2 linked regions of the Gloeobacter violaceus PCC 7421 genome follow. The protein of the gene in region 1 interacts with the protein of each later gene in a pairwise test. Links are inferred from orthologs where the notes say so. Each region holds a gene or a part of one and is shown on either strand. Other genes may lie near its edges.

Evidence for each region.
Region 2: the proteins of ftsZ (region 1) and rlmN interact in binary tests that used the Escherichia coli proteins (3 or more experiments, as listed by UniProt). The link is inferred for Gloeobacter violaceus PCC 7421 from one-to-one orthologs.

Annotation. Positions count from the first base shown.
Region 1 is NC_005125.1:301,228-311,526, reverse strand. The notes cover bases 3,424-6,329. They hold ftsZ (cell division protein FtsZ), read left to right. Parts: upstream 3,424-4,253; coding sequence 4,254-5,405; downstream 5,406-6,329. Other genes in these bases: GLL_RS01585 (D-alanine--D-alanine ligase), read left to right, coding at 5,484-6,329; GLL_RS01595 (cell division protein FtsQ/DivIB), read left to right, coding at 3,424-4,063. In the rest of the region: GLL_RS01610 (TonB-dependent receptor), read left to right, coding at 1-1,645; pgsA (CDP-diacylglycerol--glycerol-3-phosphate 3-phosphatidyltransferase), read right to left, coding at 1,650-2,141; GLL_RS01600 (hypothetical protein), read left to right, coding at 2,221-3,156; more of GLL_RS01595, read left to right, coding at 3,293-3,423; more of GLL_RS01585, read left to right, coding at 6,330-6,392; GLL_RS01580 (GNAT family N-acetyltransferase), read right to left, coding at 6,438-6,923; GLL_RS01575 (helix-turn-helix transcriptional regulator), read right to left, coding at 7,088-7,798; GLL_RS01570 (DJ-1/PfpI family protein), read left to right, coding at 7,896-8,558; GLL_RS01565 (SDR family oxidoreductase), read right to left, coding at 8,758-9,462; GLL_RS01560 (energy-coupling factor ABC transporter permease), read left to right, coding at 9,618-10,299. UniProt on the Escherichia coli protein: Essential cell division protein that forms a contractile ring structure (Z ring) at the future cell division site. The regulation of the ring assembly controls the timing and the location of cell division.
Region 2 is NC_005125.1:2,229,299-2,239,470, reverse strand. What follows is about bases 7,090-9,868. They hold rlmN (23S rRNA (adenine(2503)-C(2))-methyltransferase RlmN), read left to right. Parts: upstream 7,090-7,845; coding sequence 7,846-8,892; downstream 8,893-9,868. Other genes in these bases: GLL_RS10760 (SBBP repeat-containing protein), read right to left, coding at 8,911-9,868; GLL_RS10770 (hypothetical protein), read right to left, coding at 7,161-7,631. Also shown: GLL_RS10800 (CmpA/NrtA family ABC transporter substrate-binding protein), read right to left, coding at 1-489; GLL_RS10795 (DUF6671 family protein), read right to left, coding at 659-1,525; GLL_RS10790 (hypothetical protein), read left to right, coding at 1,679-1,897; GLL_RS10785 (NAD(P)H-quinone oxidoreductase subunit F), read left to right, coding at 2,182-4,038; GLL_RS10780 (NADH-quinone oxidoreductase subunit M), read left to right, coding at 4,054-5,586; GLL_RS10775 (CO2 hydration protein), read left to right, coding at 5,605-6,726; more of GLL_RS10760, read right to left, coding at 9,869-10,172.

The sequences.
Region 1 (10,299 bases):
GCAGTTTGCCTCGGGCAAAGCGGGGGCTTTCGACTACGCAATTACCGCCAGCTACACCGGGTTGGGCAGCGTCTACGACGCGCGGGGCGCTCAGATTCCCAACGAATGGTTCGGGACCCTGGGCAACACCAACACCTACAACCTCTACGGCAAGTTTGGCCTCGATCTGGGGGCGGACCAGCGGCTGCAGTTCACCGCCGGGTATGCCAACGATCTGACCGACCCTAACAGCATCAGCGATCCGGCCGTCACCACCAGCGGCGGCTTGCAGTTTGCCGGCGCCAAAAATGGCCGAATCCAAATCCAAAACAGCCCCTACAGCCCACAACCCACCAAGCGCAATTTGCAGTTGGCCCTGGAGTACAACCACAACAAGTTTCTGGGGGGAAGCAAGCTGCTTGCCCAAGCCTCCCACCGCAACTCTTTTGAGCTGACGACCGTGAACGATAGCCGCTTTACCGCCGACGGCAGCGGCGGTCCGTTCGATTCGATCAACCGCGGTGTGTGGGGCGAGTACATCACCACCGCCCGGGTGCAGGTGGAAACGCCTTTTTCCGACAACTTCAAGCTGCTGTGGGGCAGCGATTTCAAGAACGACCCGGTCGAAGCCTGGCAGCTGGAGACGTTCGATCCCAAAATTTATGACGAAAGCGGCGGCTTTATCCAGCGCCGGTCGGGAAATTTCCTCTTCAACCCGGCCTATACCCTCACCAACATCGCGGGCTTTTTGCAGGCCAACTGGAACATCAGCGATCAATGGATCATCAATGGCGGCCTGCGCTACGAAAACGTCAGCTTTAGCGTTGGTGACTTCGTCGCCTCCAATACGGGCCAATCGGTTACGGGAGGAAGCCTCAACTTCAACTCCACCGTCTTCAACCTTGGAGTTGTCTACAAACCAAGCAACGAGATCAGCTTGTTTGCCAACTTCGGCCAGGGCTTTTCGCTGCCCGTCTTCGCCAACCCCCTCACCAATGCCTCGTCGGGTTTTGCGGTTTCCAATTCGCTCACTGCGCTCCAGCCGAAGCTGGTCGACAGCTACGAGCTCGGAGTGCGCGGCCGCTGGCGATCGATCCAGTCGTCGCTTTCGGCCTACTACACGTTTTCGTCCCTCGATGTCGGCTTTGTGCAGGTAAGCCCCACCCAATTTCAGAGCGTGCGCTCGCCCCAGCGCACCTATGGGCTGGAGGCGACCCTCTACGCCCAGCCTGGCCCCGGTTGGACCCTGGGCACGACCGCCGCCTGGGTGCAGGGCGAGCAAGATCCGTTCAACACCGGCGACTACTACCCTTTGAATTCCTACAGCGTCAACCCGCTCAAGGCGACCTTCTACCTCGAGAATCAGACGGCGCCGGGCTGGCGCAACCGTCTGCAGGTGCTCTTCTCCGGCTACCGCGACGTGGCTTACAACGCCATTCTGCCCACGGGCTTTCGTGTCGAGCAGGCGCCCGTGGGCAGCTACGCGACGGTCGACTACCTCAGCAGCATCCAGATGGGGGCCGGGACGCTCGAAGTCGGTGTACGCAACCTGCTCAACAACCAGTACTCGCCGGTCTACTCCCAGTACCTGTCCGGATTTAACGACCGCAACAACTTTGCCGCCCGAGGCGCCACGCTCAATGTCGCCTATAACTTTGGGTGGTAGTGCCCTATCGGCGCGGCCAGAGGTAGATCCCGCCGGAGATAAGGGTCAGAGCCACCGCTGCCCAAAAGAGCACCTCGCCCCCCGGCCACAGCATGATCAAAAAGATCACCGCCAGGATCTGCACGACGGTCTTGGCCTTGCCCCAGTTGTTGGCACCGCTGATTTTGCTCTGGCCCACCCGCCAGCCCGCCACCGCCAACTCCCGCGCCAGGATCAAAAACACCCCCCAACCGGGCAGTTGGCCCAATTCCACCAGCATCAGCATCGGAGCCAGCACCAGCAGCTTGTCCACCAGCGGGTCGAGAAATTTGCCCAGCTCAGTCACCTGACCCAACCGGCGGGCCAGATAGCCGTCGAGCCAGTCGGTGGCAGCCGCCAAGGCAAAGATCACTGCCGCGGCGATGCGTTGCCCCGGCCCCGGCACGGGTGCCAAAATCACCAACAAAGCCGGAACGGCCAAAAGGCGGCTGAAGGTGATCCAGTTGGGCAGATTCACAGGCGCATGGGATGGCGACGCGTTCCTGTTCAGGATAGTCTGGGCGCAACAGCGGCGGTACATCTGCGGGCCGGATCCTATGAATCAGTCGTTCCTGCAAAGCGAAACCTTTAAGAAAATTCAAAGCCAGCTGACCAGCCCGACCCTGAGCAAACTGCAACGCCAGTTTTCAGGCCCGCAGTACAAGGGCGTCGGGCGGGTCGTGCTCGTCTTCGCGGGTCTGACGCTGCTGACGCTGTGGGTAATCCAGCCGCCCGCTTCCACTACGGCGAGCACTCCCCAAGCCGAACCGGCCCGCACCCCGCCCACGAGCGTGCGCCCGAGCGCGAGCCTGCGCCGGTCGCGGCCCGAAATTGCCGACAGCTCCGAAGAAGCGAGCACTCCCGCCCCTACCCGGGCGCGCACCATCGGCAGCGAGAGCGCCGAACGCCCCGAGCCTTCCGCCCCGCCCGCACCCGCTCCCATCCCGCAGAGCGCTCCGGCGGCACCCGTCGCCGCCGCCCCGCCCGCGCTGGTGCCGCCCCAGGCCCCCCCTACCCAAGCGCCCCCACCCGCTCCGCCCCAACTGGTGAGCATCGCCACCGGCGGCGAGTCGCGCTTTGCCGTTTTGCGCTACGACAACCGCACCCAGACGGTGGCTGCCAGCGACCGCATCGGTCCCTGGCAGGTGAGCCAGATCCGACCCGAGCAGGTGATTCTCAAACAGGGCAGTAAGCAACTGATTTTGTCCTTCTCGCGCACGGGCAATCTGCCCCCGCCGCCACCGGCCAATGCCTCGGGCTCCGAATCGGGCTCCAGCGGACGCCGCCCGCTCACCCCCGGGGCATTCCCCCCCGGCGCCAACACCCCGACCCCTTCTCCTCCCGAAGAAGAAGTGCAGCAGCAGGTCATTCCGCCTCAGCCGGCTCCGGAACCCGGCAACCCCGAGCAGCCGCAGCAACAACCCGGCCAGCAACCCGGCCAGCAACCGCAGGAACAGGAAACCGACGCGGTCCGGCCCGACAGCAACCGCTAAGGCTCCGTGTCCCCGATACACTTTGGGCGCCTCGGCCTGCACGATCCGCCCCGAGCATGGATTTTGTTTGCGTGGGCGCACACTTTGGAGCATGAACCGCTCTAAGATTATCCATATTGCGCCGCAGGGAACCTTTGTGACCACCGTTCTTTCCAAAGCCGTTCTGGTTGCCCGCCGCCAGGAGTTTCGCCGCCGCCGCTGGCTGTGGCGCTTGCTCGGGCTGTGGCGGGTGCTGCTGGCCGCCGGTCTGGCCGCCGGTCTGGTGTGGCTTGCCCGCGAGCCTTTTTGGCAGATTCGTTCTGCCGGGGCGGTGCGGATTGTCGGCTACGAGCGGTTGCAGCTCGATCAACTCCAGCGGGTTCTCAAACTCGATTACCCCCAACCGATTCTGTCGGTCCGCCCCGAACAACTTCAGCAACGCTTGCTGGAAGCTCTACCCCTCGAGGCGGTTCGCGTCGAGCGCCAGCTGCTGCCCCCTTCGCTGAGCATCGAGGTGCAGGAGCGCGAACCGGTGGCCTCTGCACCCCTACCGAATCGACCGGGGATCATCGACCGTAGCGGCGTGTGGATCGATTCGCATCAGTACCGCGACTTTCGCCCTCCCCAATTGACTGTATGGGGTTACTCCGCCGAGAAGGCATCTGTTTGGAAAGAACTCTACCCACAAGTTGCTCGCTCGCCCCTGGTCATTCGGGTAATCGATCTGCGCAACCCGGCGGATGTGATCTTGCGAAGCGAGTTGGGCGAAGTACATCTTGGCGCCTTCGGCCCTCAATTTTCGACACAATTGCGCCGACTCGATCAGATGCGCGAGGCGCTCAAGCGCTACCCGCCCGGCGAAGTTACCTTTATCGACCTGCGCAGTTCGCAGTCGCCGGTGTTGCGTTTGCGCAACCCGATACCTTAAGGAAAGCACTACCCTTTTTGCTACGGGCAGTCTAGTATAGGGCCAATTCATTCGTCCGCCACTACCTGCAGGACAGCAAAGCATGGGTATATTCGACAGCAATCCCGACGAAAAAATTCAGGCCGCTGCCTACTTCCAATCAAAAAGTCATGTAAGATTAAACGAAACTTCCGCGGGTTCTTACCGGGCGATGGCTCCTCAACCAGGCATGGGCATGCGTATAGATGAGATCGTTCCTAGCAGCGTCGCATTAATCAAAGTCGTCGGTGTCGGTGGCGGCGGCGGCAACGCGGTCAACCGCATGATCGCAAGCAACGTCGTCGGCGTCGAATTCTGGGCGATTAACACCGACGCCCAGTCGCTCACCCAGTCGAGCGCTCCCCAGCGGCTGCAGATAGGCCAGAAACTCACCCGCGGCCTCGGAGCCGGGGGCAACCCGTCCATCGGCCAGAAGGCGGCCGAGGAGTCGCGTGAGGAGATCATGACGGCCCTCGAAGGGGCCGATCTGGTGTTCATCACGGCGGGCATGGGCGGCGGCACCGGCACCGGGGCGGCGGCGATCGTCGCCGAGGCGGCCAAAGAAGTGGGTGCACTGACCGTGGCGGTGGTCACCCGGCCCTTTACCTTTGAAGGGCGTCGCCGCATGCAGCAGGCCGATTCGGGCATCGAGGCGCTGCAGGGCCGAGTCGACACGCTGATTGTGATCCCCAACGACAAATTGCTCTCGGTGATCTCCGAGCAGACGCCCGTGCAGGAGGCGTTTCGGATCGCCGACGACATCCTGCGCCAGGGTGTGCAGGGCATCTCCGACATTATTACTATCCCGGGGCTCATCAACGTCGATTTTGCCGACGTGCGCGCGATCATGGCCGACGCCGGTTCCGCCCTGATGGGGATCGGTATGGGTTCGGGCAAGTCCCGCGCCCGCGAGGCGGCGATGACGGCGATCTCTTCGCCTTTGCTCGAATCGTCCATCGAAGGGGCAAACGGCGTGGTGCTCAACGTCACCGGCGGCCACGATCTGACCTTGCACGAGGTCAACGAAGCGGCGGCGGTCATTTACGAAGTGGTCGATCCGAACGCCAACATCATCTTCGGTGCGGTGATCGACGAGAAGCTTCAGGGCGAACTGCGCATCACCGTGATTGCCACCGGCTTCAACGGCATCGCCCCAGCGGTCAAGGCGGGCAAAGCGCGCCTGTCTGAATCATCGGCCGAGGGTTTGACCGGCAAGGCGCCGTCGAACAACGGCCCGAACCCCGCTTCACCCAATCGGGGCACTGCGGGCGAAGACGTGCTGGATATTCCCGAATTTTTGCGCCGCCGCCGGCCGTTGGTCTAGTTCGCCCCTTCCAGTGCGACCCGACCGGCCCCGGTGCCGGAGAATTGTCATGTGCGAGTGATGGGAGGAAGGGTGTAGATGCGCATCACGGTACTGTCGGGAAGCGATTCGCCCGAGCGGGAGGTGTCGCTGGTGAGCGGCCGGGCCGTGCAAGCGGCTCTCGAAACGTTGGGCCATGAAGTGACCATGGTCGATCCCGGCCCGGATCTGCCGGTGCGCCTATTGGAAAACCCGCCCGATTTTGTCTGGATTGCGCTGCACGGCGACAAAGGCGAAAACGGCAAATTGCAGGGGTTGCTCGACTGGCTGGGCTTGCCCTACAACGGTTCGGGGGTAACGGCGAGTGCCATTGCCATGGACAAAGTCGTCTCCAAGCGGTTGTTCGTCGCCGAGGGCATCCCCACCCCCGCCTACCGGGTGGCCGAAGCGGTGCCGCAGGTGAGCGAGTGTCAGGCGTGGTTGGCGGCTTTGGGATCGCCGGTGGTGGTCAAACCCGCGGACGGCGGTTCGACGGTTGGGGTGACGATCGCCCGTGAGGCCGGGCACCTCCCTGAGGCGGTGCGTCTGGCCCTGCAGTATTCGCCCCAGGTGCTCATCGAGCAGTATATTCCAGGGCAGGAAATCACCGTGGCACTACTTGACGGGTTGGTGCTGCCTGCGATCGAAATCGTTCCGCAGGGGCGCGATTTTTATGACTACGAGGCGAAGTACGCCCCGGGCGGCTCGCGCCATCTGATTCCCCCCAATCTCGCAGCCGATGTGCTCAAGGCGAGCGTCGATGCCGCCTACCGCGCCTGCCGGGCGGTGGGCAGCACAGGCCTGGTGCGCGCCGATGTGCGCGTCGATCCTGAAGGGCGGCCGTGGGTGCTCGAAGTCAATACCCTGCCGGGCATGACCGCCACCTCTTTGGCGCCTGAGGCAGCCCAGGCGGCGGGCATCGATTTTGAGCAGTTGATTCAGCGGATTATCGACCGTTCGCTGGATTGAGCGGATGGGACCTTGGCTTTCCATCACTTTGCTGCGTCCGGAAGCTTACGCCTGGGGTCTCTGTAGGCGCAACCGCAAGAACATCGTTCCCGCAACGGGGGTTGCATAGTAAGCTTCCATAGGCTCGAAGCCCGCAGCGCGATACATCGCTTGCGCGGTGACCATCGCGGGCAGCGTATCAAGACGCATCTCGCGATAGCCCTTCTTGCTCGCCTCGCCGATCACGGCGAGCATCAGTGCCTTGCCGATGCCGCGTCCCCGGCCTTCTGAAGCGACGTAAAGCCGCTTCATCTCGCAAACTCCCTCGATCGACAGCGGTCGCAATGCAACGCATCCCAGGGGACTGTTGCTCTCGTCGCGTGCAAGAAGCAGTGCGCCCGCCGGCGGTGCATACTTGCCTGGCAGGCCGGCGAGTTCAGACTCGAAATCCTGATAGCTCAGATCGAGCCCGAGCGACGTGGAGTAGGCTTGAAATAAGCCGGTGATGATCGCGAGATCGTCCGTGCTGCTGGCGGGCCTGATCGATATCATTGTCGAACTTCTATCGAGTTGCGTCGGAACCTTTGAAATTCCTGCAATGTCAAATCCGTTTGAACCGTCAGGCCGGGCATTGGGAAAAATGAACTGGCACCTAACACCTCAAACAAACATGACAGTGCGGATTCGATATAAGGCATCCCTCAGATTAGAGCAGGTTACAGAGTAGATTGAGACCATATTGCTTCAGGAAAACGGCTTGATTTTCCGAGAAGCTGTGTGATCATCTCTGTGCGGGATGTCACCTCAAGCTTTCGGTACATGCGCTTCAAAGCTTGCTTGACGGAATTTTCGGTAATCCACAGTTCAGTGCCGATTTCTGCGTTCGTTCGGCCCAGTGCCACCAGTCCGGCAATCTGCAGCTCACGGGGTGTCAGGCGATGGGCGGCAAGCGTTTGGAACTGGGGCTTTGGGGAGGCGCGGGCAGTTGTCGTCCACACCGACAGATGTAAACAAATGGCGCTCAGGTCGGTCAGATTTTGGTGGTCAAAGGCGGGCATGGATCTTGCGCGGGTGCAGCCCACCGCGCCCACCAGCTGGTTACGATCGAGAACGGGTCCTGCCATCACATGCCAGTGGTCGGGGCGGGGGCAAACGAGGGCCCACGCCCTGGGCGACGTCACCAATCCTTCGTGCACCGGAGTGTGGCGCTCGGCAATGTAGCGCGCTATGGGGTTGCGCTCGATAGATAGGGCAACGTTTAAAACAGGGCGAAGTTTTCGGTCGCTCAGAAGCCGATCGAACAAAAAGATTCCCGACCGCTGGGCTGCAAAGTAAGCACCGATTTTTGGAGCGAGGTGGGATTGGAGGTTTTCTTCACCTTCTATCTGGTGAATTTCTTCGAACAATTGCTGCAGAGAAATCATCACCGTGCCTCAAAGAGTACCCGAACGGGGACTGGCTTCGGGGGATTGCCGTTTCTAGTATAAGGATGAATTGCACCGCAAACACCCACAGGATTGATTTATGAGCGACTTGCAAAAATACATCGTTGGTCTGGTGATGTATCCCGGTATGACAGCCCTTGACATTGTCGGACCCCAGACCGTTTTGGGTGCGCTTCCGAATATGCGACTCCACCGAATCTGGAAAACGCTGGACCCGATCAGCACCGACGATGGGATGGTGATTGTGCCGGACACCACCTTTGAAAATTGCCCGCCCCTGGATGTAGTTTGTGTCGGCGGCGGTCTTGGACAGAGGGCGGTAGTAGACGATCCGCAGGTGCTGGAATTTCTGCGCAGGCAAGGCAGTGGAGCAAAATTTGTCACCTCGGTGTGCGGCGGGTCGGAATTTCTGGCGAAGGCGGGACTGCTGCAGGGCTACCGATCAGCCACCCACTGGACAGCGCGTAAACAGCTGGCAGAACTGGGCGTTGAAGTCGCAGCGGAGCGGGTTGTCATCGACCGCAACCGCATGAGTGGCGGGGGAGTGACTGCAGGTATCGATTTTGGTTTGGTGCTTGCGGCAGCGCTCTGCGGCGAGCAAACGGCCAAGATTGTTCAATTGTTGTTGGAGTACGATCCGGCTCCTCCATTCGATGCCGGTTCGCCGGAAAAAGCGGGACTGGATTTGGTGAATCAGGCGTTATTGTACGCCGAAGGCACACTGAATTTAAAAGTGAATTAAACACACGATAGCCTCAGGTGACAGGCGGTCCGAAGAATTGTTTTTGATTTGAACTGACACCTGACACCTGGTGTTGCACGAGGATCTGTAGGCGGAATGAGTTTACGCTTACAGGGGCACTTGTTCGCTTGCGCAGGAATTGATGCGAGTAGATTTATTACAAGAGATACCGGGCAAGCTTTTCAAACATGCGCGTCTACTACCACGGAATTGGCTTGCGGTCGCGGAAGAAGCCGCCGGTAGGACCGTTGTCGGGCAGTGTCGCAAGCCAGACAACTGTGTCGGCTCCCTGCTCGGGGGTGCGCGCAGCGCCGGGGCCACCCATGTCGGTCTTCACCCAACCCGGGCAGAGGGCGTTGACCAGTATTTTCGTATCCGCCAGTTCGTTGGCCAGAATGCGCGTCACGGCATTGAGGGCCGTCTTCGAGACGCGGTAGGCAGGATAGCCGCTGCCCATGTCGGCAAGTTGCCCGGCGCCGGAAGAGACGTTCACCACCCGGCCACGGCCCTGCATCAAAGGCACCAGGGCGTGGGCAACCAGAACCGGGCCGAGGGTGTTCGTCTCGAAGGTGGTGCGCAGCATGTCCAGGTCAGCATCGAGCAGCCGGGCGGCATCGGCGCCGCCGTCCTGGAGAATGCCGGCGTTGTTGACCAGAATGTCGAGGCGGCCAAAGCGCTCGCGCACGAAACCGGCCAGCGCTTCGGCACTCGCCGGGTCGGTAACGTCGAGCGGGTGAAAAAGTACATCCAGACCTTCCGATTGCAACTTTTCAGCGGCGGTTTTTCCCTGTTCCGGGTCGCGGCTGGTGAGGATCACCCGGTGGCCGAAGTTGGCGAGTTGACGGCTCACCTCGAAGCCGATACCGCGATTGCCCCCGGTCACGACCGCCAGTTTCTTGTCCATGAATGTTCCTCCGAATGTAGCGCCCATCCCATTTTGAACACCGGATCCTTACCGCTTCGCATCCCCCCCGGGTGGATATGGCGAAAAAATGGAGGCGCTATGGTATGTAGAGGCTTTGGGAATACAGGGTGAATTTACGGCTGCCGCTGCTGGCGATGCACATTCCGGATGGGTTTTTGAGCCTGCCCGTCTGCCTGGCCATGGGTCTGGTGTCTCTGGTGATCTTGGGCATCGCCCTGCGCCAGGTCGAGCGCCAGTTCGCCGACCGGCTGGTGCCTTTGATGGGCGTGAGCGCCGCCTTTATCTTCGCGGCCCAGATGATCAATTTTCCGGTGCTCGGGGGCACCAGCGGTCACCTGTTGGGCGGCACGCTGGCCGGGGTGCTGCTCGGTCCCTGGGCCGGTACGCTCGCGGTGATGGTCGTCTTCGGAGTGCAGGCGCTGCTGTTTCAAGATGGCGGCATCGTCGCCTTGGGCGCCAATCTATTCAACATGGGCTTCGTGGGAACGTTTTTGGGCTACTACCTTTACCGGGGTCTGCGCACGCTGCTTGGAGGAACAAGCTGGCTGGCCACAGCCACCGGCACGGCCGTGGCCAGTTGGGTGAGCGTGGTGACGGCCTCGGCCCTGGTGGCTGTGCAGCTGGCCCTCTCCGGCACCGTGAACCTAGCTGTTGTGCTGCCCACGATGGTCGGGGTGCACGCGCTGATCGGCATCGGCGAAGCCATCCTCACCGTCGGCGTCGTGAGCTTCCTGTGGCGCACGCGGCCCGATTTAATCTTCGAGCCCCCCGCGCCCCCACTCCTCGAAGCGGTTCAACCCGTCAAGGAATCGATCC
Region 2 (10,172 bases), 1.9 Mb from region 1 along the record:
CTCGGCGTTGAACACCTTGGCCACGGTGATCCCCTGCCCGTCGACGTTCAGTTGCAACGGCACATATATGGGAATTTTTTTGTTGCCCTTGGTGTTCACCCCGAGGGCCATCAAAAAGGGCATCGGCCGCAGGACCATCGCCACATCGAGTCCGCCGCCCCTGGAACCGAGTTCAAGGTTATCGCGGGTCACCCCCCACGAAGGCTGCTTGATCAGTTCAACATCCTTGAGGCCGTGCTTCTCGAAGTACCCTTTGACCTTGGCGATGATGATGGGCGACGCGTCCGTCTGGCCTACGAAGCCGATCCGAACCGCCGTCACCTCAGGCGCGTCCGCCGCCCCCGCGTACCCGGGTACCAGCAATAAACCGGCCGAGGCGGCCCCGCTCACCTGCAAAAACTGGCGTCTGGTCGGTTTCCACCGTGCAGATTGCTCAAAGTCGGCGGCCTGGGCGCCGGCGCCCCTCTGGCCAAGTGGTTTACCTGCCATAGTGTGTCCTCTTCTTCAAATCGCTGCCGATACCAGTCGGGAGCCAGGTGCACCGCGACGCCAAAGCGAACCGCAGTGCATCGTTGACCTCCACGACCGCAATCGTAATCGAGACTATGCATAGAGAAAAGTCGATTTACATAATACAAATCATAGATATTAATCTATGCTAAGGGTTGCACAGCGGACACTGGGCCGGATCCGCCGCGAGCAGGCCGTCCGGCCTGGACACGACCTCTTGCCATATGCAGCGCGAGCAACCGTGGACTTCGGCGCGGGGCAAGTCGGTGGGCGTGCCGCACAGCGCGCAGGGCAAGCCGCGCCGAAGTGCGATCATGCCGTATCCCGGATGGCCGCAGCGGGGGCAAAATTGGTGGAGTTTTTCGACTAGATTGCGGGCGGCCTGGGCGATCACCCCCATGCGGGTCGGATTGTACAAAGCGCGCATGTCCGTCTCAAGGTGCACCCGCCCCGAGCGGGCCAGGGCAAAGGCGACCGCTTCCTTCAGCTGCTGCGGATCGACGACGCCTTTGAGAAGAGTGTCCTCGGGGAGGCCGGTACCCACGATCAGCCCGTGCTCGGGAAATCCAACCCGCTGCGCAAAAGCGAGGGCCTCCGGCAGACTGCGGACGGCACCGGCGGCAAAATTGGTCTGGGTCGAGAACGCTTCGCCCGCCACCTCCAGGTGGTGCTCGTCGTCGATGAGCACGACGATCTCGCGGTTGGCAGGCACAAAGGGCAGACCCGGATGGGGGCCGAAACTGCCTTCGCTTGCTATGCCCACCGCCAGTCCGGTGGCGGCCATGCCGGCACGGGCCTTGGCGCGGGCCGTCTGTAGCTGATCGCCGGGACGGGGCGCTTCGCGGGTAAACGTTCCGAAGCGGTCGCTATCGAAATCCGCCGGCGGGACAAGCACCTGCAACCCCAGGCCCGAGGCGAGCACCGGGGCAATCGCCGTCTCCTTGCGATGCATGGTGGCAAGCACCGCCGCGCGGCCGCCGAGCAGCGGATGGGAACTGGTGGTGTTTTGTTGCATCTTGCGACAGAAAGGCGAGTGGTTTCTTTAGAATTTGCAAACGAAGTTGTCGAATTTAGAAGAATACTAAGTGGCGGTGAAGAAGCCCAAAAAACCGGGCTGGGCAGACCCTGGGCCATGTTAGTGAAGTAGGACCGAAGCTGGAGCGGCCCGATGCAGACAGACCTGAAGTGCGCTATCCGCGAACGCGACGTCGAGCGGGCAACCGACATCCTCATGCAACTGCAGCAGCGCATGAGCGGCGAGCGGGTGGCCGATGTGTTGCTCTCGTGCATCGAACGGCTGGCCTGGCACGAAGGGGATGAGCCGGCGGCAAACTGGTTGCTGAAAAATTCCTCCTCTGCATTCAAACACCGTTTTCCGGGCGCGTAAATTTTTCTGACCGGCAGCGCAACACGACCGGAATTTTCTGTAATTGCAGGCATAATTATTAGTGCTTTGTCCGGGGTTCGCGCAACGGGATCCTGCCGTGCCATAGGTCTTCGCGCGCCGCTGGGGCGCGATGCTTCCGAATGTGACAAATCCGGTGACGAGATTAAAATTTTGATAAACCAAAGTATAATGCTTAAGAAATCGTAAAGTAGCTGGGTAGGCTTGTCTCTGTTCCACGGGTGCAGGACCGGTTTTTGCTCAGCGCCCCTGGAGAAGATCTGTCGATGACCGAATCGCTCCTTTTCACAAGCTGGTGGATACCCTTCTATGGGCTGATCGGCGCGGTGTTGACCCTGCCCTGGGCGACGGTCGGGGTGCGTAGCGGCGGACCGCGGCCGGCGGCTTACTTCAACATTTTGATGGCGGTGCTGGCCCTAGTGCATGGCCTGACGTTGCTGCCCGCCGTCTGGGGGCGACTGCCGCTGCAGCTGGAATACACCTGGCTTGAAACACAGGGAATGCGTCTGGCCCTCGAATTGGAGGTCTCGCCGGTCACGATTGGCGCGGTGGTGGTCATTACGTTTTTGAGTTTGTGCGCCCAGATCTATGCCCTGGGTTACATGGAAAAGGACTGGGCGCTGGCGCGCTTCTTCGCGCTGTTGGGCTTTTTTGAAGGAGCGATCTGCGGCCTGGCGATGAGCAACAACTTGCTGTTGAGCTACGCGCTGCTGGAGATGCTCACCCTTTCGACTTATCTGCTGGTGGGCTTCTGGTACGCCCAGCCGCTGGTGGTGACCGCGGCGCGCGACGCCTTCCTGACCAAGCGGGTGGGGGATCTGTTGCTGTTGATGGGGGTGGTGGTCCTGGCCAATCTCGCCCCCAGCCTCAATTTTCAAGACCTGGCGCTCTGGGCTGAGACGGCCGATTTGCCCCCCTTGAGCGCCACACTCCTGGGACTGGCCCTGATTGCCGGTCCAATCGGCAAGTGTGCCCAGATCCCGTTGCACTTCTGGCTCGACGAGGCGATGGAAGGACCCAACCCCGCCTCGATCATGCGCAACTCGCTGGTAGTGGCCTGTGGAGCCTACGTGCTCATCAAGATGCAGCCGGTTCTGGCGCTTTCGCCCTGGGTACTGGGAGCCTTGCTGGTGGTGGGCACAGTGACGGCGGTCGGCGCCTCCTGTGTAGCCCTGGCACAGATCGACATCAAGCGTGCTCTCTCCCATTCGACAAGTGCCTACCTGGGCTTGGTGTTTGTCGCCGTGGGCCTCGAGCAAAACGAAGTGGCGCTGCTGCTGCTGCTGACCCACGCCGTCGCCAAGGCGTTGCTGTTTATGAGTGTCGGGGCGGTGATCTTGATTACCAGCACCCAGGATGTCACCGAGATGGGCGGGTTGTGGTCGCGCCTGCCGGCCACTACCACCGCCTTTGTGGTCGGAGGGGCCGCTTCGGTGTCGCTGCTGCCTCTGGGCACTTTTTGGGCTTCGATCTACGCGAGCGAGCGGCTTTGGACCTGGGCTCCCTGGGCGGTCGGGGTGTTGCTGCTGGTCAACGGGCTCACCGCTCTCAATCTCACCCGCGTTTACTGCCGGGTCTTCCTGGGGCCTCGACAGGCCAAGACCCGGCGCGCTCCCGAAATCGCCTGGCCGATGTCGGTGCCGATGTTGTCGCTTTCGATCATCAACATCCTCTCGCCGGTGATTCTGCTCCAGTTGGGACTTTTGACTTCGGTGGAAGGACCGGTGCCCACCTGGGTGTTCGGCGGTTCGCTGATGGCTTCCAGCCTGGCGGGCTGCCTGGTGGGCTGGTGGATCACCCACGAAAAGCTCCCGACCGCCTGGGTGCATGCTTCCTTTATTCAGACCTGGCGGGTGGCCCACGATTTTCTGGCCTACGATCTTTATATCGAGCAGTTCTACCGCCGGACCATTGTCGTCTGGGTGGCCGGGGCTTCGAGTTTGATGTCCAAGTTCGATCGCCACCTGGTCGACGGCGTGGTCAACATGATCGGGGTGGCTACGATTGCCGGGGGCGAAGGACTCAAACGCAGTGCGCCGGGACAGGCCCAGGCCTATTTGCTCACGATCCTGCTCGGGGTGATCGTGGTGTGCGCTTATCAACTGACGACTTTGTTGCGCTAGGAGCGGGTGGCGGCGATGCTCAGTTTGCTGGTCTGGTTGCCTATCCTGGGAGCGGCGGTGGTCGGTTGCTGGCCCGCCGGCGTATCGGCTGTCTGGCCGCGCCGGATTGCTCTGTTGGTGGCGTCTTTAGGGTTGGTGCTCTCGGCGGTCCTTGCCTTCCAGTACAATCCGGCCGACGGCGGGCTGCAATTTCGCGAATTTGTCCCCTGGATGACCTCGCTGGGTCTGTCCTACGAACTGGGCATCGACGGGTTGTCGCTGCCGCTGTTGCTGCTGAATGCCTTTTTGGTCTGGATAGCGATCTTCAGCAGCGACGAGAACGTCCAGCGCCCGCGCCTCTACTATGCGCTTTTGCTGCTTTTGTGCGGCGGGGTGGTGGGGGCTTTCGCCACCCAGAACGCACTGTTGTTTTTCTTGTTCTACGAACTGGAACTGATTCCGCTCTATTTGCTGATAGCCATCTGGGGTGGACCCCGGCGCAACTACGCCGCCACCAAGTTTTTGCTCTATACCGCCATCTCGGGGATCATGGTTTTGGTGGCGTTCTTCGGCCTGGCGGGTCTGGCGGGCATCGCCAATTATTCCTACGAAGTGCTGGCTGCCCACAATCTGCCCCTGGCCACCCAGTTTCTGCTGTTGGGGGCGGTGCTCGTCGCTTTTGGCATCAAGATTCCGCTCGTGCCTTTTCACACCTGGCTGCCGGACGCCCACGTCGAGGCGAGCACCCCGGTGTCGCTGCTGCTGGCGGGGGTGCTCCTCAAGCTCGGAACCTACGGCTTGTTGCGTTTTGGCCTGGGCTTTTTCCCCGAGGCCTGGAGTGTCGCAGCGCCCTGGCTTGCCGGTTGGGCGGTGGTGAGCGTCCTTTACGGCTGTCTGACGGCCATCGCCCAGAAGGACATGAAGAAAATGGTGGCCTACAGTTCGATCGGGCACATGGGCTATATTCTGCTCGCCGCCGCCGCCGCAACGCCTTTGAGTTTGCTGGGGGCGGTCGCCCAGATGGTGAGCCACGGCCTCATCTCGGGGCTGTTGTTTTTGCTGGTGGGGGTGGTCTACAAAAAAACCGGCACCCGCGACATCGACGTGTTGTGCGGTCTGCTGGCCCCGGAGCGCGGATTGCCCTTTGTCGGCAGCCTGATGATCTTGGCCGTGATGGCCTCCGCGGGCATCCCGAGCATGGTGGGCTTCGTGGCCGAATTCATCATCTTCCGGGCGAGCTACGCGGTTTTCCCGGTGCAGACCTTGCTGTGCATCCTCGGGACCGGCCTCACGGCGGTCTACCTGCTGATCTTGATCAACCGCGCCTTTTTTGGCCGTCTGCCGGCCCAGTTTGCCAACCTGCCGCAGGTGCGCTGGTCGGAGCGACTGCCGGGTCTGGCCATCGCCCTGCTGGTCGTCTTTTTGGGCCTGCAACCGCAGTGGCTGGTCCGCTGGAGTGAAGCGACCACCGCCGCCCTCGTCGCCGAGCGGCCCGCCCTGGCGGACGCGCTGCCCGCTAAAGCCGAGCGCACCCACACCGTCGCGGTGCGCCGCGCCCCTACCCCCTAAGGAGAACCGTCCGTGGTGATGTACGACCAGAAAGGCTCTTCCCATCCCCTCGGCAAGGTGATCTTGCGGATGGAGGCGGGCGGGGCGCTCCTGCCCGACGGTTCCGACAACCTGATGGAGGTGGTCGGTGTCCTCAAAAGCTACGGCGTGGTGCTCGACGCCTACTGGCGCAACCTGCTCTACATCGCCGATCGCCAGTTTCTGGTCTTCTTTCCGTTTTTCAAGTATTTCAACGGCAAGGTGAGCCTGCCGAAGCTGCTCGATCACTGGGCCCACCAGCGAATTAATTACGAATTTTCTGAGTACTGCATGAAGGCGATGCTCTGGCACGGGGCCGCCAAACTCGACGCCTACCTGGACAGCCCCGCCTTTGCCGAGCGGGCCGAGCGGGCGATCCGCGCCAAGATCAAGTTCAACCCGGCCGCCGGGCTGTTGCACCGCATATTCCCGGATTTCCTGCCGGAGTGGGCGCGCCAGAGCTGTTACTACAGCGTGCTGGGGCAGTTCTGGCGGGTGATGAGCCCGATGTTTCTGATCCTTTCCGACCGCTACGACCGGGGTGAGATCCGCTCGATTCCCGACGTGGTGGCCCACATCAAAGACGGTCTGGTGGAGGCGGCGAATCTGCCCCTTACCTACGCGGTCGATATTCGCGGCGAGCACTACGAACTGATTCCGGCCGAGGCCGGACTGCACTTTTTGATGGACGCCGCGGTGCCCTACGTCGAAGCGGTTTTCTTCCGCTCGTTTCCGTTTATGGGCACGGTCTCCTACAACGCCCAGGCGGGCCAAATTTCCGAAAATCAGGCCGATTTCAACTACGGCGCGCTCTACGCCGATCCGCTTCCCATCGGCGGCTCGGGCATTCCGCCGACGCTGTTGATGCAGGACATGAAGCAGCACCTGCCCAAGTACCTGCGCGAGTATTACCTGGGCAGCCTGCGCGGCGAAGAAGACATGCGGGTGCAAATCTGCGTGAGCTTCCAAAAATCGATGTTCTGTGTCACCACCGCCGCCATGCTGGGTCTTGCCCCCTACCCAATCGATACCGACGGACCTGATCAGCAGCGGGCCAACCGCGCCTATCTTGAAAACTGGATGGACCGGCTAATGCATTCTCGGCTGCCGGCGTTCAACTGATTGGAAGTACACGCACTCTCGAACGACCCCTATCTACAACAACAAGGGCTCCTACCTCCAATTCAGTTTGAAACTGATGCAGAGCGCTGGCGACGACGTTTGCCATGGTGCCCGGTAGGGTGTCCTGTGAGCGTACTTGCATGGCGCTGGGGCCATCTGCGCGAGTAGCAGCCAACACTGCTCCAAAATCTAAATCGTGGGTGAAAACGAGGTACCCATTGGCCTTCGCCTACAACACCAAGGCGCGATCTTCTGCTTTTGGGTCACCGATGCAGGACCAGTGCACTGCATCGAAACCGCTTTGCTCTAGAAATGGAAAATATCTAGACTGACAATCGGCGGCGAAGGTCGACCGCTTCGCCCAGTCAGCCATGCATGGCCGCGTCTCGCGCTCGGCCAATTTTGCCAAGGACGCGAAGCTTTATGCAAGAGGTCTATTTTACAAGCGGAATGGTACCGGCTAGATCAAATCGATCGACGGCATCCAGTTTGTCTTCCAGCTGAAAATACCTGACGACGATGGGAGCAGGCAATACGGTCCGAAACTTCTGGACGTAGGTTTTTTTAAGCTTGAGCTCGTCTTCGCGGATTTGAAGAACCTCGTCGATAAGCTGTTGGGCTTTTGGTTCGCCGAGGGGTTTGTTCTCAAAGACCGTATCGAGAATCGGAATGAACCGGTCGTTGAGTTTGGTAACCTCTGCCTGGTATTCCCGGTAGAGGGGCCAGAAAACTTCGCCTTCTTTCTCGCGCAGATTCATCGCCCTGGCTACCACTTCCTGGCGATCGGTCCGCAGCAACGAACGGGTCAAAGCGAGATCCGCCTTCACCTGTGCCGCAGCAGAGCCGCACAGGGTAAAAGTCAATCCAAGGGCAACCGGTAGTGCCCCCCACTTCTGCATGTGCATGATGCGTCTCCAGTTTGTCTAAAGCAACCAATTGAGTAAACGGAATCACCGCGGCCGGAGAGCAGTTCACGATGGTCTCCCTCTGCTGTTTCACGGGCTGATTGTTCGCTTCATCTTCAAAACGCTTCAAAGGATACTACCTGCCGGGAGATGGCGCAATACGGGCGGGAGCTTCGCTTGCGCACTATGATCGAAGGAGTGTTTTTGATCGGTCATGACTACACCTTTGCTTGGCCAGAGCGCCGAGGAACTGCGCATCTGGGTTGAATCCCAGGGCCAGCCTGCCTACCGCGCCCAACAGTTGCACCGTTGGCTTTACCAGCGGGGGGTGCGCTCGCTGATGGAGATTACCGACTGGCCCAAGGCGTGGCGCGAACAGGTGCACTCGGTGCCGGTGGGCCGCTCGCAGGTCGTGCGCCAAAGCGCTGCCGCCGACGGCACGATCAAGTACCTGCTTGCGGGGGCCGACGGCGAAACCGTCGAGACCGTGGGTATTCCGGCCGCCGAGCGGCTGACGGTCTGCGTTTCGTCGCAGGTGGGTTGTCCCATGGCCTGCCGCTTCTGCGCCACCGGCCAATCCGGTTTTGCCCGCAACCTGGGTGTGCACGAGATCGTCGATCAGGTGCTCACGGTGCAGGAGGGTTTCGGCCGCCGGGTGAGCCACGTTGTCTTCATGGGCATGGGTGAGCCGCTGTTGAACCTGGGAGCGGTGGTGCAGGCCCTCCGGGTGCTCAATGGCGACATCGGCATCGGCCAGCGGCAGATCACCGTCTCGACGGTGGGAGTACCGGGCCAGATTCGGCGGCTTGGAACCTACAAGCTGCAGATCACCCTGGCGGTGAGCCTGCACGCCCCCAATCAGGATCTGCGTCTCAAACTCATCCCAACCGCCCAGCACTATCCGATCGAGGAGCTGCTCGAAGACTGCCGCGACTATGTCGAGACGACCAACCGCCGGGTGAGCTTCGAGTACACGCTACTAGCCGGTATCAACGACGAGCCGCACCACGCCCGCGAACTGGCGGCGATTTTGCGCGGCTTCCAATCCCACGTCAATTTGATTCCTTACAACCCGATCGAAGGGGTCGAGTACGAGCGGCCGGGCGAGGCACGGGTGCGCGCTTTTGAGCGCGAACTTGTCCGCCACAAGATTGCCGCGAGCGTGCGGCACACCCGCGGTCTAGAGGAAGCGGCGGCCTGCGGCCAACTCAGGCGGCGCAGCCTGAGCGGCGAGGCGCAATCGGCGAGCACTCGCGCCTGAATCACCCATTGATACTTTTTAGGGGGTGACGGTGAACTTGGTGGGGCTGGAGGTGCGGCCGTTAGGCACCAAGACGACGATCTTGCCGGTCTTGGAACCGGCGTTGACCGTGGCGACGATCTCGTTGTCGGAGACGATGGTGAACGGGGCTGGCGTCTGGTTGGCGAAATCGACGCGGGTGGCATTGGCAAAGCCGACGCCGGTGACGGTGACGGCGGTGCCTATCGCTCCGGAAGTCGGGGAGAAACCGGTGATGTTCGGTTTTGAGATGTCTATCTTGCTGACGAAGACGTCGGATTTGCCCTTGTTGGTCAGCTGCAGGGCGTTGGCGGTCGGAAAGTTGGTGGAGGCAGTGTTCCCTTCGACATAGGCATTGCCCGCCTCGTCCACCGCGATGCCAGTGTAATCATCATCGTCACTGCCTCCCAGGTAGGTGGAGTAGACCAGGGCATTGCCCGAGGCGTTCAACTTGCTGACGAAGACATCGTTGGTGCCCTTGATTGTGGGCTGCAGGGCGTTGGCAGCCGGAAAGTTGGTGGAATAAGTGTACCCGGTCACATAGGCGTTGCCTGCCCCATCCACCGCGATGCTAGTGCCAAAATCATAGTCATTGCCCCCTAGATAAGTGGAGTAGGCCAGCGTCGGGTCGATCACCAACGGCCGAGTGCGGTCGTAGCGGCCCAATTGGAAGCCCACCGTCTTGTCGTTCGACTGCACGTACTGCCCCGGCACCACTCGGCGTCCGGCGCCGAACCGCTGATAGACGACGGGCCTGGGCTGGCGCACCTCCCCCACTTGCGTCTTCACCACCAGGGCGCCGTCTTTGTCGATGAGTACCTTCTGCCCGCCGCCGAAACGCAAGCGGATCCGACCCGGATTTGCCCCCGGTGCCACCACGAAGTCATACTCCAGCCGGCCGTTGTCGCTGTGGTAGACCAGATCGATGCCGCGGTAGACCGCCTGCACCCGCACCCGGCCGTAGGTGCCAATGTTCGTGCGCCATTGCTTCGGGTTGTTGCCTTTGAGGTAATTGACCTTGCCGGGCAGCGGCGACAAACCCTCCATGAGCGCATCGCGATTGGCCCCCACCAGTTCCATGCGCACCACCGAAGCGGGTCCGGACGCCTCCAGCTGCGTCGGGCCGGATTGCGGGCGGGCGTCGAGTTTGGGCAGATTGCGCTTCGGCCTGCTGCCCGGGACGAAAACGGCCTCGGCGGGCATCAAGAAGACGCGGTGGCCACCGGCGCGCGCCAGGAACTTCACCCGCTCGTCGGTCTGGC